2 linked regions of the Prochlorococcus marinus str. SB genome follow. Each later gene encodes a partner of the first gene's protein in a complex. Links are inferred from orthologs where the notes say so. Each region holds a gene or a part of one and is shown on either strand. Other genes may lie near its edges.

Evidence for each region.
Region 2: the proteins of cdaA (region 1) and glmM are in contact, whole or in part, in a crystal structure (PDB 7OJS), measured with the Bacillus subtilis proteins. The link is inferred for Prochlorococcus marinus str. SB from one-to-one orthologs.

What each region holds. Positions count from the first base shown.
Region 1 is NZ_JNAS01000001.1:388,027-396,026, forward strand. The notes cover bases 2,319-5,261. They hold cdaA (diadenylate cyclase CdaA), read left to right. Parts: upstream 2,319-3,307; coding sequence 3,308-4,216; downstream 4,217-5,261. Other genes in these bases: lysA (diaminopimelate decarboxylase), read left to right, coding at 2,319-3,273; EV02_RS06335 (isoprenyl transferase), read left to right, coding at 4,220-5,023; bioB (biotin synthase BioB), read left to right, coding at 5,029-5,261. In the rest of the region: EV02_RS06355 (ATP-dependent Clp protease ATP-binding subunit), read right to left, coding at 1-1,192; rimI (ribosomal protein S18-alanine N-acetyltransferase), read right to left, coding at 1,373-1,813; more of lysA, read left to right, coding at 1,906-2,318; more of bioB, read left to right, coding at 5,262-6,036; EV02_RS06325 (rhodanese-related sulfurtransferase), read left to right, coding at 6,033-6,965; EV02_RS06320 (hypothetical protein), read left to right, coding at 6,977-7,477; lipA (lipoyl synthase), read right to left, coding at 7,474-8,000. UniProt on the Bacillus subtilis protein: One of 3 paralogous diadenylate cyclases (DAC) in this bacteria, catalyzing the condensation of 2 ATP molecules into cyclic di-AMP (c-di-AMP). Upon expression in E.coli leads to c-di-AMP synthesis.
Region 2 is NZ_JNAS01000002.1:383,826-391,811, forward strand. The notes cover bases 2,838-5,766. They hold glmM (phosphoglucosamine mutase), read left to right. Parts: upstream 2,838-3,590; coding sequence 3,591-4,943; downstream 4,944-5,766. Other genes in these bases: thyX (FAD-dependent thymidylate synthase), read left to right, coding at 2,838-2,901; EV02_RS04140 (thioredoxin domain-containing protein), read right to left, coding at 2,905-3,450; trmB (tRNA (guanosine(46)-N7)-methyltransferase TrmB), read right to left, coding at 4,951-5,580; EV02_RS0108780 (DUF3177 family protein), read left to right, coding at 5,703-5,766. Outside these bases: EV02_RS04165 (DUF3084 domain-containing protein), read right to left, coding at 1-114; global nitrogen regulator NtcA, read right to left, coding at 154-888; EV02_RS04155 (cob(I)yrinic acid a,c-diamide adenosyltransferase), read left to right, coding at 1,088-1,669; dcd (dCTP deaminase), read left to right, coding at 1,674-2,267; more of thyX, read left to right, coding at 2,269-2,837; more of EV02_RS0108780, read left to right, coding at 5,767-6,326; ileS (isoleucine--tRNA ligase), read right to left, coding at 6,619-7,986. UniProt on the Bacillus subtilis protein: Catalyzes the conversion of glucosamine-6-phosphate to glucosamine-1-phosphate. Glucosamine-1-phosphate is used for cell wall biosynthesis.

The sequences.
Region 1 (8,000 bases):
CGTCGATCAGGTCAATAGCCTTATCAGGTAAAAATCTGTCAGAAATATAACGATCTCCTAAGTGAGCGGCTGCCTCTAGGGCTTCATCAGTAATTTTAAGACGATGATGTTGTTCGTAACGCTCTCTAAGACCTTTTAAAATTTCGATTGTATCTTCTATTGATGGCTCTCCTACCATTACAGGCTGGAATCTTCTTTCTAAGGCAGCATCTCTTTCAATATGTTTTCTATATTCATCTAGGGTGGTTGCTCCAATACATTGAAGTTCCCCTCTAGCTAATGCTGGCTTAAGAATATTTGCTGCATCTATAGCTCCTTCAGCAGCTCCAGCACCAATTAAAGTATGCACTTCATCAATGACAAGAATGACGTTACCTGCTGATTTAATTTCCTCCATTATTTTTTTTAACCTTTCTTCAAATTCACCTCTATATTTTGTTCCTGCTACCAAAAGACCTATATCAAGAGTCAAAACTCTTTTATCTTCAAGTATGTCTGGGATATCCCCAGTTTGTATTCTTTGAGCTAAACCCTCAGCGATAGCTGTTTTACCTACACCTGGCTCCCCAATAAGAACAGGATTATTTTTTGTCCTTCTACCTAGTATTTGAACTACTCTATCTATTTCTGAATGGCGTCCAACGACTGGATCTAATTTTGATTCACTTGCTAATTTTGTTAAATTTGTTCCGAATTCATCAAGAGTAGCGGTTTTTAAGTTACCCTTAGTTGTACTAGAACCTGTGCCTACTTCGGCTGTTTCACCTAGCATCCTAATGACTTGAGTTCTAACTTTTGTAAGGTCAATATTAAGATTTTCAAGAACTCTTGCAGCAACACCTTCACCTTCTCTTATTAAACCTAATAAAAGATGTTCTGTACCAATGTAATTATGACCTAATTGACGAGCCTCTTCGAGGGATAATTCCAAAACTCTTTTAGCTCTAGGGGTAAAAGGTATCTCTACCGCAACAAACCCTGAACCTCTACCTATTATCTTTTCTACCTCTATCCTTGAATCTTTTAAGTTAACTCCAAGTGATTTGAGAACTTTCGCTGCAACTCCAGTTCCTTCTCCGATTAACCCCAAAAGAATTTGTTCAGTTCCAACGAAATTATGACCGAGTCTTCTAGCTTCCTCTTGAGCAAGCATAATGACTTTAATAGCCTTTTCTGTAAATCTTTCAAACATTAGAAGATTAAGTTTCCTATTAATAACCTACCAGTAATATGTCAATTTTGTGTTCAGAATGAGCTTTTGTGAATACCCAAAAGTATATTTTATTAAGTGAAATTGAACTTTTTTAGTGATATAGCAAGAAATTACAGTAATTTCAAGCATGCTGGTTATCCGAACAATTAAATTTTTACATTATTTTGTTGTTAATTTTTTTTCTTTTAAGAGAGCATGTGAACCATCCTTATAATAATTTTTTCTTATTCCTACAGTAGAAAAATCAAATCGACTATAAAATTTTTCAGCAGTAACATTACCCTGAGAAACCTCCAATAATATTTTTCTTAAATTTAATTTTTCACATTTTTTTATTAAATAGCTCATAAGATATGATCCAAAACCCCTTTTCCTAAATTTCTTATTTACAACAAAATAATTTATTTGAGCTTCATCAAGAACAACCTGAAAAACACATATTCCAATAACCAAATTTGTAATTAATAATCCAAAGATTTTTGTATCTTCTTTTTTGAATTCGTTAGCCCATTGTGTCTTATTCCATAAGGAAATTGTATCTGAATCTAATTCATAACATAAATCAATATCTTTCTTATAAATTTGTTCGATAGATATCATTTTATTATGTAATTATGTATATTTAAAAAGTTCAAATCTAGAGTCATTATAAAATATGACGGTTTTGGCAAAACTTTATTTAAAGTTCTCCCATGGAAGAAAAACAATCTTTTTTAAAAGAGAAAATTGACTTAGAAAGTCCTAATAAAAATATTGTACCTATTTCCACATCCATTGGAGGAGATGGGAAATTGTCAGTTGGCGGATGTTCTATTGAAGAGTTGGTTAAAAGATATGATTCCCCCCTTTATATATTGGATGAAATCACTTTGAGAAAGTCTTGTAGAGCTTATAAAAAAGCATTAGAAAAATATTACCCAGGGGAATCTCTACCTATATATGCTTCCAAAGCAAATAGCTCTATATTCATGAGTAATCTTGTTTCCTCAGAAGGTTTAGGACTTGATGCAGTGTCAGAGGGAGAATTATTAACTGCTCTAAAGGGTGGGGTACCAAACGAAAAAATTGTTTTTCATGGGAATAATAAATCTGATAAAGAAATTGATTTCGCAATTAGAAATAACATCAAAATAATTGTAGATAATGACTATGACTTAAGAAGATTAGAGGAAGTATCAAATTCATTAGATCATGACTTAGAAATAATGATTCGCTTTACTCCTGGAATCGAATGCCATACACATGAATACATAAGAACAGGTTCATTTGATAGCAAGTTTGGTTTTGGAATTGAATATCTGAATAATTTATTTGCGACCATAAGCGAAACTAAACATTTAAAATTAAAAGGCCTACATGCCCATATTGGTTCCCAGATCTTTGAACTAGACCCACATAAGGATCTAGGTGAAATAATGGTAAAAGTTATTTTAGACGCCAAAAAATTTGGCCATAATATTAATGAACTTAATGTCGGTGGAGGTTTAGGCATTAAATATACAACATATGACGATCCACCTTCTATCGATGAATGGGTTAAAACAATTTCCAACTCGGTTTTTAAAGCTTGTAAAAAACACAATTTAGATCTACCAAAATTGATGTGTGAACCTGGAAGATCCATCGTTTCTACAGCAGGCATAACAATTTACAAGATTGGAGCTTTTAAAGAAATTCCTGGAATCAGAACTTATTTGTCAGTTGATGGCGGGATGAGTGATAATCCAAGGCCAATAACATATCAATCAAATTATTCTGCCTGTTTGGTAAAAAACCCCTTAAATATTAACTCAAAAAATAAATATACAATCGCTGGTAAACACTGCGAATCGGGAGATGTATTGTTTAAGGAGATAGAACTAGCAAATTGCGAAACAGGAGATCTAATATGTGTTTTTGGTACTGGTGCTTACAATAATTCAATGAGTTCTAACTACAACAGAATTCCGAGACCTGCATCACTTTTAGTTTGTAATGGAGAAGCAGAGATTATTCAAAAAAGAGAAAGTCCGCTTGATCTTTTGAAATATGATGTTTTGCCTGATCGCTTTATTAAATAAAATTAGGTAAATTTAAATTAATTTTGTTTTTAGTGTGAATTTTTGGGGAATTATAAATTTTAAGCTTTTATTAGATGTCTTATTTGCTCTTGGTTTCGGACTTTTATTATTCTCTAGAGTAAAAGAACAAAGAACATTATGGCTTCTAAGAGGCTATTTGTTTTTGGTATCATCCGCATGGTTTATTCAAAGATATGCATCCTTACCCCTAACATCAAAATTAATTGATGCTGTTGTCCTAGCTTGCTCTCTTTCATTAGCGATTCTTTGGCAAGGAGAGTTAAGAAGATTAATGGAATTACTAGGCACTGGAAGGTTAGCTGTATTACTTGGGAATCCACCAAAAGAATTTAGAGCAACTTCAACTACTATTACTCAGTTAGTTGATACTGCAGGTAAACTTTCTCAAAATAGAAGAGGCGCTTTAATCGTTGTAGATTTGGGGAGTGATTTAAGACCTGAAGATTTTTTATATTCAGGCACCAAAATTGAGGCACAATTATCAACTGACCTTTTAATAAATCTTTTTGCAACAGATACGCCTTTACATGACGGAGCAGTTCTTGTGAAAGGGAATAAAATAATTTCTGCCGGCGTAATACTTCCTCTTTCAAGACAAGGTATAAGTAGATATGGCACTAGACATCTAGCAGCATTAGGTATTACAGAAAGATTTGACAGATGTATTTGTATTGTTGTTTCTGAAGAAACAGGTACATTATCATTAGCAAACCAAGGCAAACTCGAAAGGCCAATAACCAGCAGCAGGTTACAAGAACTTCTTGCAAAATTGATTGGTAATCAAAACTCTATGGGATCAAATAAAGTATCTTTAAGTAAAAATGTCTTATCCCAAAAAACAGACTCAGATGATAATATTATCACTGATATTAATAAAAAAGAGTCAGAAAAATCAGAAATTTTTATTAACAAAAAGGATTAGCTAATGAGTTTAGAAAATGTAATAGAGGATAAAATTAATGACTTATTATTAAAAATAGATAAGCAAAAATTACCCAACCATGTAGCAATAATTATGGACGGCAATGGGAGATGGGCGACCAGAAAAGGTTTACCCAGATCATTTGGTCATAAACAGGGCGTTAATGTATTAAAAAAAGTTCTCAAAGCTGCTAAAAATTTAGGTTGTAAAGTAATTACTGTTTATGCTTTTTCAACTGAAAATTGGACAAGGCCAACAAAAGAAGTTGATTTCCTCATAAATCTTTTTAGTGAAGTTTTAAAAAAGGAAATTAAAGAGATACATGAAGAATCAACAAAAATAAAATTTATTGGGGATTTAACTCCTTTCCCAAAAAATTTAAAAGAACTAATCTCTAGTTCAGAATCACTTACTGAAAATAATAATAAATTTTTATTTAATGTTTGTGTTAACTACGGAGGTAGACAAGAAATTGTTCAAGTTGCAAAAGAACTAGCATTAAAATCTTCTGCTGGGGAAATTAAACCAAGTGAAATTAATGAAGAATTATTTAATTCAGAACTATTAACTGGAGGTATTAAGGATCCAGAATTATTAATAAGAACTAGTGGCGAAAAAAGGATAAGTAATTTTTTACTATGGCAATTAGCATATTCAGAAATTTATATATCTGATGTACTTTGGCCAGAGTTCAATGAGCATGAATTTTTTAAAGCCATAATTGATTACCAATCAAGAAATAGACGTTTCGGCGGTATAGAATCATTACCAAATGAATCTTTTGAAGATTCTCAATATTTATCCTAATAAATATGGCTAATTCGAATAATCAGTTATTAAAAGAAATTAGGTTTGATTGGAATAAAGAGGAGATATTGGAAATACTTAATATGCCTCTTATTGATTTAATGTGGGAATCACAAAACGTTCATAGGAAATTTAATAAGTACGATATTCAATTAGCATCATTGTTCAGCGTAAAAACTGGTGGATGTGAGGAAAATTGTTCCTACTGTAGCCAATCTATTTATAGTGCTAGCGAAATTAAAAGTCATCCACAATTTCAAGTTGAACAGGTTTTAGCAAGAGCTCAAATAGCAAAAAATGAAGGTGCAGATAGGTTTTGTATGGGTTGGGCGTGGAGAGAAATTAGAGATGGGAAATCTTTTAATGCAATGTTAGAGATGGTTAGCGGTGTAAGAGATTTAGGGATGGAAGCATGTGTTACTGCAGGAATGCTTACAGAAGATCAAGCTTCAAGACTGGCTGATGCAGGTTTGACCGCGTATAACCACAATCTTGATACTAGTCCTGAGCATTATAAAAATATTATTACGACTAGAACTTATCAAGACAGACTAGATACTATAAAAAGAGTAAGAAATGCAGGAATAAATGTTTGTTGTGGAGGGATAATAGGCTTGGGTGAAACTAATGGAGATAGAGCATCTCTTTTGGAAGTCCTTTCAAACATGAATCCACACCCAGAAAGTGTTCCTATAAATTCATTAGTAGCTATTGAAGGTACTGGTTTAGAAGATAATCAAGAAATTGATTCTATTGAAATGATAAGGATGATAGCTACAGCAAGAATTCTTATGCCTAAAAGTAAAATAAGATTAAGTGCAGGGCGAGAAAAGCTTTCAAAAGAAGCCCAAATTTTATGTTTTCAATGTGGGGCAAATTCAATTTTTTATGGAGATGAGTTACTAACAACTTCAAATCCATCTTTTCAATCAGACAGAAAACTTCTTAAAGAGGTAGGATTATCATTTAACAAAGATTTTGAAACTCGTGAAAAAACATTATCTTCTTTATGAAAGGCAAAAATTATAAAATAGTCTCTCTTTACTCTTTCTTCCCATTTCAAGAAAACTTAATTATTGATCTAAAAAATAAATTATTAGAAATCGAAAATGAAAATGATCTTTCAGGATTGTTAATTTTTGCTAGTGAGGGTATTAATGGAACTATTTGTGCCGAGAAAAATGTAATTGATTTTGTTATCAATTTAATTAATAAATATGCAGGTAATAGAAATTTGAATATAAAAGTAAACTTTTCAAAAGAGAAAGTCTTCAAAAAATTAAAAATAAAAATCAAAAAAGAAATAGTTACCATGGGTGTCCCTGAAATAAACCCTGCAGAAAATAATGGGACCTATATTGACTCAGTTGATTGGAATAAGTTAATTAAAAATCAAAATACAATAGTAATTGATACTAGAAATCATTATGAGGTTTCTTTAGGTACATTTCAGAACTCTATAAACCCAAATACAAGAAATTTTCGCGAATTCCCCAAATGGGTAGATGATCATTTAGAAACCCATTTAGAAAATAAACAGAATACAAATATAGCAATGTTTTGTACCGGAGGAATAAGATGTGAAAAAGCTACTAGTTTACTTAGAAAGAAAGGTTATAAAAATATTTATCACCTACAAGGGGGTATACTTCAATACCTTGACGATATACCAAAAGAAAAAAACTTATTTGAAGGTGAATGTTATGTTTTTGATAAAAGAGTTGCTTTAGATCAAGATTTAGAAAAAGGATCTTACTCGATTTGTCATGCATGTGGAATGCCAATTTCAATTCAAGATCAAGAAAGAAAAGAATATAGAAAGGGTATCCAATGTCATTTCTGCATAGACAAATTCAGCGATGATGATAGGAAAAGGTTTGAAGAAAGACAAAAACAAATCGATAGATCAAAAGTGGAAAATCATAAAATCTATAAGGACTAATTTTCAAAATCATGAAAGTTGAAGAATTAGAAAAATTAGCAGGTTCCATTGGATTATTAATTAAAATTCAAGTTAGAGAAACTATCGGATTATGTTTTTTTAGAATCGTAATTGCAGAACAGAAAGATAACATAATTAAGATTTGGGCCGAAATGAAAGGTTGGACTTATTTAAATAAACAAGGTATTCAGCTTGATACATTAAGAATCCTTAGTAAAGCTCCTGCTTTTGTTTCGGAATTAATATGGGCAACAACTATGGCTTGGGCAATTGAAAAAAAATCAAGCAACAAAGTAAGACTTTTAGCTATTTTTGATAGTGAAGGATATAGTAAAAAACTTGTAAGATATTTCAAGTTAATAGGATTCAAAATTGTCAAAGAAGTTGGTTCTAGCCCAGAAGATCTTTTATTAAGGTTGATTTGGGGAGGTGCTGGCACACTTATGAACGGGGAATGTATTTCCATATTGAAAAGACTTGAAAAGAAACTCTCTTTAATTGGAGAAAGTTAACCCGCGTGATAACTACTTCTAACTAAAGGGCCAGAAGATACTTTTTTGAATCCTAATTCCTTAGAGAAGCGATATAAATATTCAAACTCTGATGGATCCCAATATTTCTTAACTGCCAAATGATTGAATGAGGGCCTTAAATATTGGCCAATTGTAATTTGATCACAATCTATTTTTTTAAGATCATAAATTGTATTTTTTATTTCATCCAATGTTTCCCCAAGTCCTAACATAATTCCTGATTTAGTTTGAATATGAGGAGCAATATCCTTTGACTTTTTTAGTAAGCTAAGGGATTTTTTATAATTTGCACCCCTCCTAACTTCTTTTTGCAGTCTTTCAACAGTTTCAAGATTATGATTAAAGCATATTGGATCTTTTTCTAAAATCATCTTCAATCTCTCAGTCTGAAGGTTATTTGTTTCATCAAGATTTTTGCCTCCACCCCATAAATCAGGAGTTAAAACTTCAATTTTAATTGTTGAATCAATTTTTCTAATCTCATCAATTGTAGATATAAATA
Region 2 (7,986 bases), on another replicon or contig:
TCTTAATTTTAAGATACTAAATCTTGCTTTACCAATCTTTGTTCCAAGAATGTCCCCAAATGGTGCAATTAATCCCCCTAGTAATATTAAAAAAACAATTAAAATCCAAGCCACACTTCTGCATATACTCTACTTATCATAATTTATGATGAATCAATTAAATCTTTTTGCAAGAGCAATTGGATCGAACACTGTGATCTTTTTTCTTTCAATATTAAGAAGCCCTGAATCCTTTAAATCTCCCAATAATCTTGTAATGGTTACTCTTGTAGAACCAATAGCTTCAGCAATTGCCTGATGTGAAAGCCTTAAATCTATCGTAATACCTTTTTCACTTGCAACTCCAAAGTCTCTACAAAGGACCATTAAAAAACTTACTAAACGAGAAGACATATCTCTATGTGTGAGAGTTTCTATCATAGTTTCAGTTTGAAGGATCCTACTTGAAAGCCCCTGTAAAAGTAAAAGTCCTACTGATGCATCTTCCTCTATAGCTCTTAAAACAGAATTTGCAGGTGCTGTTATCATTTCAACTCTTGTAAATGCTATTGCATGGTAAAAACGATCGGATCTATGGCCTGTTAGAAGAGATAAAACACCAAAGAGACTATTTTCTCTTAAAAGAGCCACAGTTATTTCTTCACCTGACTCATAAACTCTTGAAAGTCTTACTGCTCCTCTTCTTATAAGATAAACCCTTTCAGCAGGGTCTCCAGGAAAGAATATTGTTTTAGACCTCTCAACCATTTCTGTGCTTGCACCATCTAGACCTCTAATAACTTCCATTAAAGTTCTATTGATTGGAAAACGTTCTCCAACAGAGTTAATTTTACTTTGTCCGGAATGTTGCGAACTAAAGCGGTTGAATCCTCTTGAAGCAGGTATCATAAATATCTTAATTATTAAAAAATTTAAGGAGGCACCTTGAAATATCTTGTATCAACAGTAACAATTTTCAATTCTTATCAGAATATCGACAAGCTTTTTCCCGTCAGTTTCAAATTACTTGACTCTTTTTTAAGTAAAATTACACTATATGCAGCGTCATTAGATTCTAATTATACTGCATGTAGAAAGAATCTAAATAATGGTAATTAGCTCATCCAATATTTATTCCAAAAATAATCTAGATGTTGTAAAAACAAATACTGCTAACAAAAATAACGTAAAAAAATTTTCACAAAACGGACAAATTCAAATCTATCAATCTTCTCATAGAGGAAGCTACACATCTATTATTAGAGACTCTCTGAGAAATGCTGCTCTTGGTAGGAAAGTGCTACTAATACAATTTATGAAAGGAGGAGTCAAACAAGGAGTTGATAATGCAGTAAAGCTATGCGGTAATTTAACCTGGGTAAGATCATCACATTCCTTTGATCAGTATAATTCTGAAGCAATTGTAAATAATAAAAATTTAAAAAAATCTATTCATGAATCTACTATTGAATTATGGAATTTTTGTAAAAAAGAACTACAGTCTGGAGAGAATGACCAAATAATACTTGATGAAATTTTTTTAGCTATTGACATGAAAATTATCGATAAAGATGATTTGATTTCAACACTTGAAAACCGATTTATATCGGGAGATGTAATCCTTACTGGTACAGAGATACCCAAAAATTTATTATTAATGGCTAACCAAATTACCGAACTTCGCTCATAAAACAATGTTAAAAAATGATCTCTGGATAAATCAAAAAGCTTCGGAAGGTATGATACAACCCTTTCAATCAAATTTGGTGAGACATCTTGAGCCTGACAATAAACAAAAGCCAGTTTTGAGTTACGGATGTTCATCTTATGGCTATGATTTAAGACTTTCATCAAAAGAATTCCTAATTTTCAGACATATCCCTGGGACTGTAATGAACCCCAAAAATTTTAATCCCAATAATCTAGAGAAAACTGTTCTTCACCATGATAATGATGGAGACTTTTTTATTCTTCCTGCTCACTCCTATGGTTTAGGAGTTGCTCTAGAAAAGATGAAAGTGCCAGAAAATATAACTGTAATCTGTATAGGCAAAAGTACTTACGCACGGCTTGGGATTATTGTTAATACAACTCCCGCAGAGGCAGGGTGGGAAGGTCATCTGACTTTAGAGTTTAGTAATAGTTCAGGTGCAGATTGCAGAATATATGCTGAAGAGGGTATTTGCCAATTACTCTTTTTTGAAGGCGATCCATGCTCCACAACTTATGAAGATAGAAGAGGTAAATATCAAAACCAACCAGAAAAAGTAACTCTTGCAAAGATCTAAAATGTGTAATGTTGAACTAATTTCGCTAACTCCTGATGCAGAAAAAACAATGGCTTACATTGCAAGAGTCAGCAATCCAAAAAATCAGGAAAATGAAGACTATTCGAAATTATTGAGTTATTGCATAAAAAATGAACATTGGAGTGTTTTTGAACAGTCATTTATGACTTTACAAATAGAAACTAACAGAGGAATCGCTGCCCAAATTTTAAGACATAGATCCTTTACTTTCCAGGAATTTTCACAGAGATATGCAGATAGTTCTCAATTGGGTAATATTCCCTTACCAGAGTTAAGGCGTCAAGATTTTAAAAACAGACAAAATTCGATTCCTGATCTCCCTGATGAGTTAAAAAAAAGATTTAATGAAAAAATTGGATTACATTTTCAGGCTGCTTCAGAATTATATGAAGATTTACTTGCTGAAGGCGTAGCCAAAGAATGTGCGAGATTTGTTTTACCATTAGCAACTCCAACAAGAATCTATATGTCTGGATCATGCAGATCGTGGATCCATTACATTCATTTAAGATCAGCTCACGGTACTCAAAAAGAACACAAGTCTATCGCCGAAAATTGCAAGTCTATTTTTAAAAAAAGTTTTCCGATTGTATCAAAATCTTTAGAATGGTAAAAATTATCCATGACTACGAGGATTAACCTCATTATTTGTATTTTCTTTAATTGTTGAAAATTCACCATTAATAATTTCCTCATAGGGTTCCCCTTCTTTTTTTATATTATTTAGAGATTTTCTTATTTTTATTTCATCTTGCTTACCAATAAAAGTAGATATTAGATTACCATTTTTATCAAAAAGATTAACTTGAGGAATTCCGTTTACAGCAAACTTCTGGATGTAATTACCCCATTTTTGATTATCAACATTTAAAAAAACAAAATTAATATCTTTTCCGTATTCATCTTTAAAAGCAGAAACTTGTGGAGCCATTTCTTTGCAAACTTCACACCACTCAGCATAAAATTCTAGAAATGTAGGCTTATTGTTTGTAAAAGCTATTTCAGGGTCAACAGATAATTCCCCAAAACTCTTTAGAAGGTAAGTTGATTTAAACAAGATATTTCTAAACAAAATCAGTGAAATGATAACAATTGATAAAATCAAAATAAGTATTGTTTTTAAATTTGTCTTTAAAATTTGCTCTCGACTCTCAGATTGCACTATTAAGAAATTACATACTAAAAACATCTTAAATAAGTTAAATAAATAAAGAGAATTGAAATCTATAAGTTTTTAATCAACTGATAAAATAGTAATGACTAAATAATTACCAAAACTTCTTTAATTCCTGAAATCTAATTATGCAATCAATCTTCGGAACTGATGGAATAAGAGGTAGATTTAATGTAGAGATAACCTATTCACTAGCCTACAAAGTAGCATATGCTCTAGGTTCGAGCTTAGAGAATAAAAGTCCAATAATAATTGGAAGAGATACAAGAATTAGTGGAAATATTCTTCTTCAGGCAATAGTTCAAGGTATAAAGGATAGTGGCAAAAAATTTATAAATCTTGGTATCTGCCCTACCCCAGCTATACCTTTTTTAATCAAACAAGAAAAACTGAGTAGTGGGATCATGATATCTGCAAGTCATAATCCGCCAGAATATAATGGCATAAAAATTTTTGATCATAATGGTCAAAAAATTTCTAAATATTTTGAAAAAAAAATTCAGAAATTAATTGAAGAGTCAAATTACAATATCTCAGTCCCTTCAGAAGTGATTCCCCGAAATACAAATAAAGATCTTATCGATATTTATATCAAAAGCCTAATCCAAACAATGGGTGGAGAAAATCTAAGCGGGTTGAAAATAATATTAGACACATGCCATGGATCAGCGGCAACCTGCGCAAAAAAAATTTTTCAGTCTCTTGGTGCTGATGTAAAAGTTATCAATAACTCTCAAAATGGGTTGAAAATTAATATGAATTGTGGTTCTACCAACCTCGAACCATTAAAAAAAGCATTAAGAGAGAGTCCTGCAGATATTGGTTTTAGCTTCGATGGGGATGCCGATAGAGTAATTGGAATAGATTCAAAAGGAAATGTTTTAGATGGAGATCACATTCTTTTTCTTTGGGGTAGAGAACTTATGGAACAAAAAATTCTCACAAATAATTTACTAATATCAACGCAAATGGCAAACTTAGGTTTTGAAAAGGCTTGGGAGAAAATTGGAGGAATTTTATATAGAACTGATGTAGGAGATAAAAATGTGCATGATGCAATTAAGGAAAAGGAAGCAGTTTTAGGAGGTGAGCAGTCAGGTCATATACTTTCAAAAATTAACAACTTTTCTGGAGATGGGATATTGACTGCACTTCAAATTTCTAAATTTTGTAAAAAGAAAAATATTAATCTAAATGATTGGCTTAAAAGTAGTTTCAAACCTTATCCTCAAAAACTAACTAATATCAATCTAGATTTTAATTTTAATAAATTAAATCCAGAAACTAAAAGCTTGATTGATCAAACTATAGAGTTTTTTCAGAAAATATATTCGGATAATTGCAGAGTTTATATTAGGCCTAGCGGCACAGAACCCGTTATGAGAGTTCTAGTTGAGGCCAAAAATCATAAGAAAGTTCATTCTGTATCAAACGAAATAACAAACAAACTCTTTTTAGAAATTAATAAAATAACAAATTAATAATGAATTAAATTTTTATATAAATCCTTTCAAAAATATCAAGTTGATTAAAAATTACATATTTTTCCCGATTTGTTTTAACTTTATTTGGATTAAAACTTTCGGAATAATTAAAATCTTTTTTATCTATTGTTTTAAAATAAAAATTACTTAATATAGTGTAATCCATATAATCAAATAAATCCTTTACATCCGTTTTTATAAAAATTAGTGTCCCTTTTTGCAATGAATTTGAGAGAATGTTAATAAATTCTGGCTGAATTATACGCCTTTTATAATGTCTCTTTTTAAACCATGGATCAGGAAAATTAAAAGAAAGACTTTTTAGATTTTTAATAATAAATTTACTTTGGACATCATTCAAAATATTATTAGCATTACCAAATATAAAATATAGATTTTTAATTTCTCTTTCAATCGCTTTTAATTTAGCATTTTTGACTAATTTCTCACGGATTTCAATTCCTAAATAATTCCAATTGGTATTAACTAAAGCCAAATCAAATAGAAACTCACCAGCAGCACAACCTATATCCAAATGAAGATTCGATTTAGAATCGCCAAACATTTCACTCAAAGAAGGTATTCTCTCAATTTGATTGAAATTACTACTAAGAGGATTAACATGCTGTCTCATAAAATTATCAATATATTCCTAAGAAATAATATAAGGATGCATAATATTCATAACTATGACAATAGTAAGTTCAAAAGTAACAGTTTGATGTTTAATTATTATGTATTTAAAAAGAAAAAGTTTTGAACGCTATTAATCAACTTTCTATTTGGCTATCCTTTCAACTTTCAGTAATTTTCCTTATTGGTATTCCTATTACTCTATCCTTTTGGTCAATTAAAAAAAGAAATAAAGCAGTTTTTAAACTTCTATCAATTTATTGGAAAGTATCCCTTTTATTTTTTATAAGCCTTCTACTTTTAATAGGAAAGTATAATTATGCTCTTGTGATAACGAACATTTCAACATTATTAATAACAGTTTCAGTTTGGTTTTGGAACGATATTAATGATGAATTAAGAGAATATGATTTTTCTCACTCCCTTACCACAACGACAAAAATATGGAGATGGACGATAACTTTTATATCTCTCAATTTCTTTATTCAGACTTTACTAAACTTCAACTGTTTTTCTTTTATTAATTCCGATGCGTGTGCAATATGGCTCCAGCCTTCTTCAAATCTATATTTTATTATAAAAAATTTATTTAATTTTTTCTTTGGAGCTAACTTTACCCTGCCGATATCAAAATTCTTAGGATTATTTTCATTATTAATCTATATTTTAGGCCTTATCCAATGGTCAATAATCAAATTACCTAAAAATGGAAGAAACTCCTGCTTCTCAGAAAATGGCAAAAATTAATTTTATAAATAGTCTTGAAAAAATCAGTTCCGAGATACCTGATAGGATGCTTTAACTAGAGGAATCCATTCTAAAAGAAAATCAAAAAGAACAATTAGAAATAATTATTTTCAAAGGTTTCAGTAGCTCAACAACTCATCCAATTGAAATAGATTAAGAAAAGAAATTTATAGGATTTAGGTAAATACTTACAAACTTTAAACTTTATAAAACACCCTTAACAGAAATCGAAGATAATTTTATAAGAGCAAATCAAAACTCAGTTTTCTTTTTGAATCAAAAAAAACTGGATTTAGGTAAATTCAAAATTAATAATATTTGAACATCTTTTACATAATTTTGTATTTTGGATTCCATTAAACGTTTCTTTTTGATAATGCCAACATCTATCACATTTTTGACCTTGAGCTTTCATTATTTGAATTTTACCAAGTACATTGTTATCAATAATCAGAGAATTCTCCACCAAATCTGATACCACTTGGAAGTTTGATACTATAAGCCAATCCCTAAATACATCTACATCTTGATTGCCAAATTCTTTTAGCCAAGTCAGTGAATCCTCTACAACTTTATCTTCAGGTAAATAATTAACTTCAGTTTCTAAAGCTGCTCCAATTATTTGCTTGTTCCTACATCCTTCTATAGCCTTATTAATTTCAACTCTCAAATTTCTTAAATTTGCAATGTGCTCATTAAGCATCTGATTTTTCCATGACTGCGAAAATATTGGCCATCCTCTTTGAAAGACTGATTTTTCTTCAGTTGAATATGGAATATTTTGCCAAATATCTTCTGCCATATGACAAAGCACTGGAGAAATAAGTACCGCTAAATTTTCAACAACTTTTGACATGACGAACTGACAAGATCTTCTCCTAAATTGTGATTTAGAACTTACATACAACCTATCTTTCGCAATATCCAAATAAAAATTTGATAGATCTACAACGCAAAAACTTTGCAAAATTTGGAAAAATTTTGAAAATTCATAATTTTCATAAGCATTTGATATTTGATCAGTAACCTCAACTAATCTACCTAACATCCATTGATCTAAGAGAGGCAATTGATCAATTTCAAAATTATCAATTTTAGGATCATAATCATGAATATTACCTAGAAGATATCTTGCAGTATTACGAACTTTTCTATAAACGTCTGAAAGTTGCTTGAGTATATTGGAACCAATTGGAACATCTACTGAATAATCTACAGAGCTTACCCATAGCCTTAAAACATCAGCGCCATAAGCGGGATCAATTTTTTTATTATTACCCCCATTAATAATTATATTTGGATCAACAACATTTCCTAGAGATTTGCTCATTTTTCTTCCGTTTTCATCAAGTGCAAAACCATGAGTTAAAACCTTCTTATATGGAGGTTTATTATTGACTGCAACAGATGTTAACAAAGAAGACTGAAACCAACCTCGATGTTGATCTGAGCCCTCTAAATAAAGATCTGCTGGATACTTTAATTCACTTCTAAGTTCACATACTGCGGCCCAGCTAGATCCTGAATCGAACCAAACATCCATCGTATCTGTTCCTTTTTTCCAAAGATCAGATTCTTTTGCATAATTTTCTGGCAATAGATTCTTAACATCCCAATTCCACCAAATATCTGCTCCATGTTCACTAAAAAGTTCTTGAAT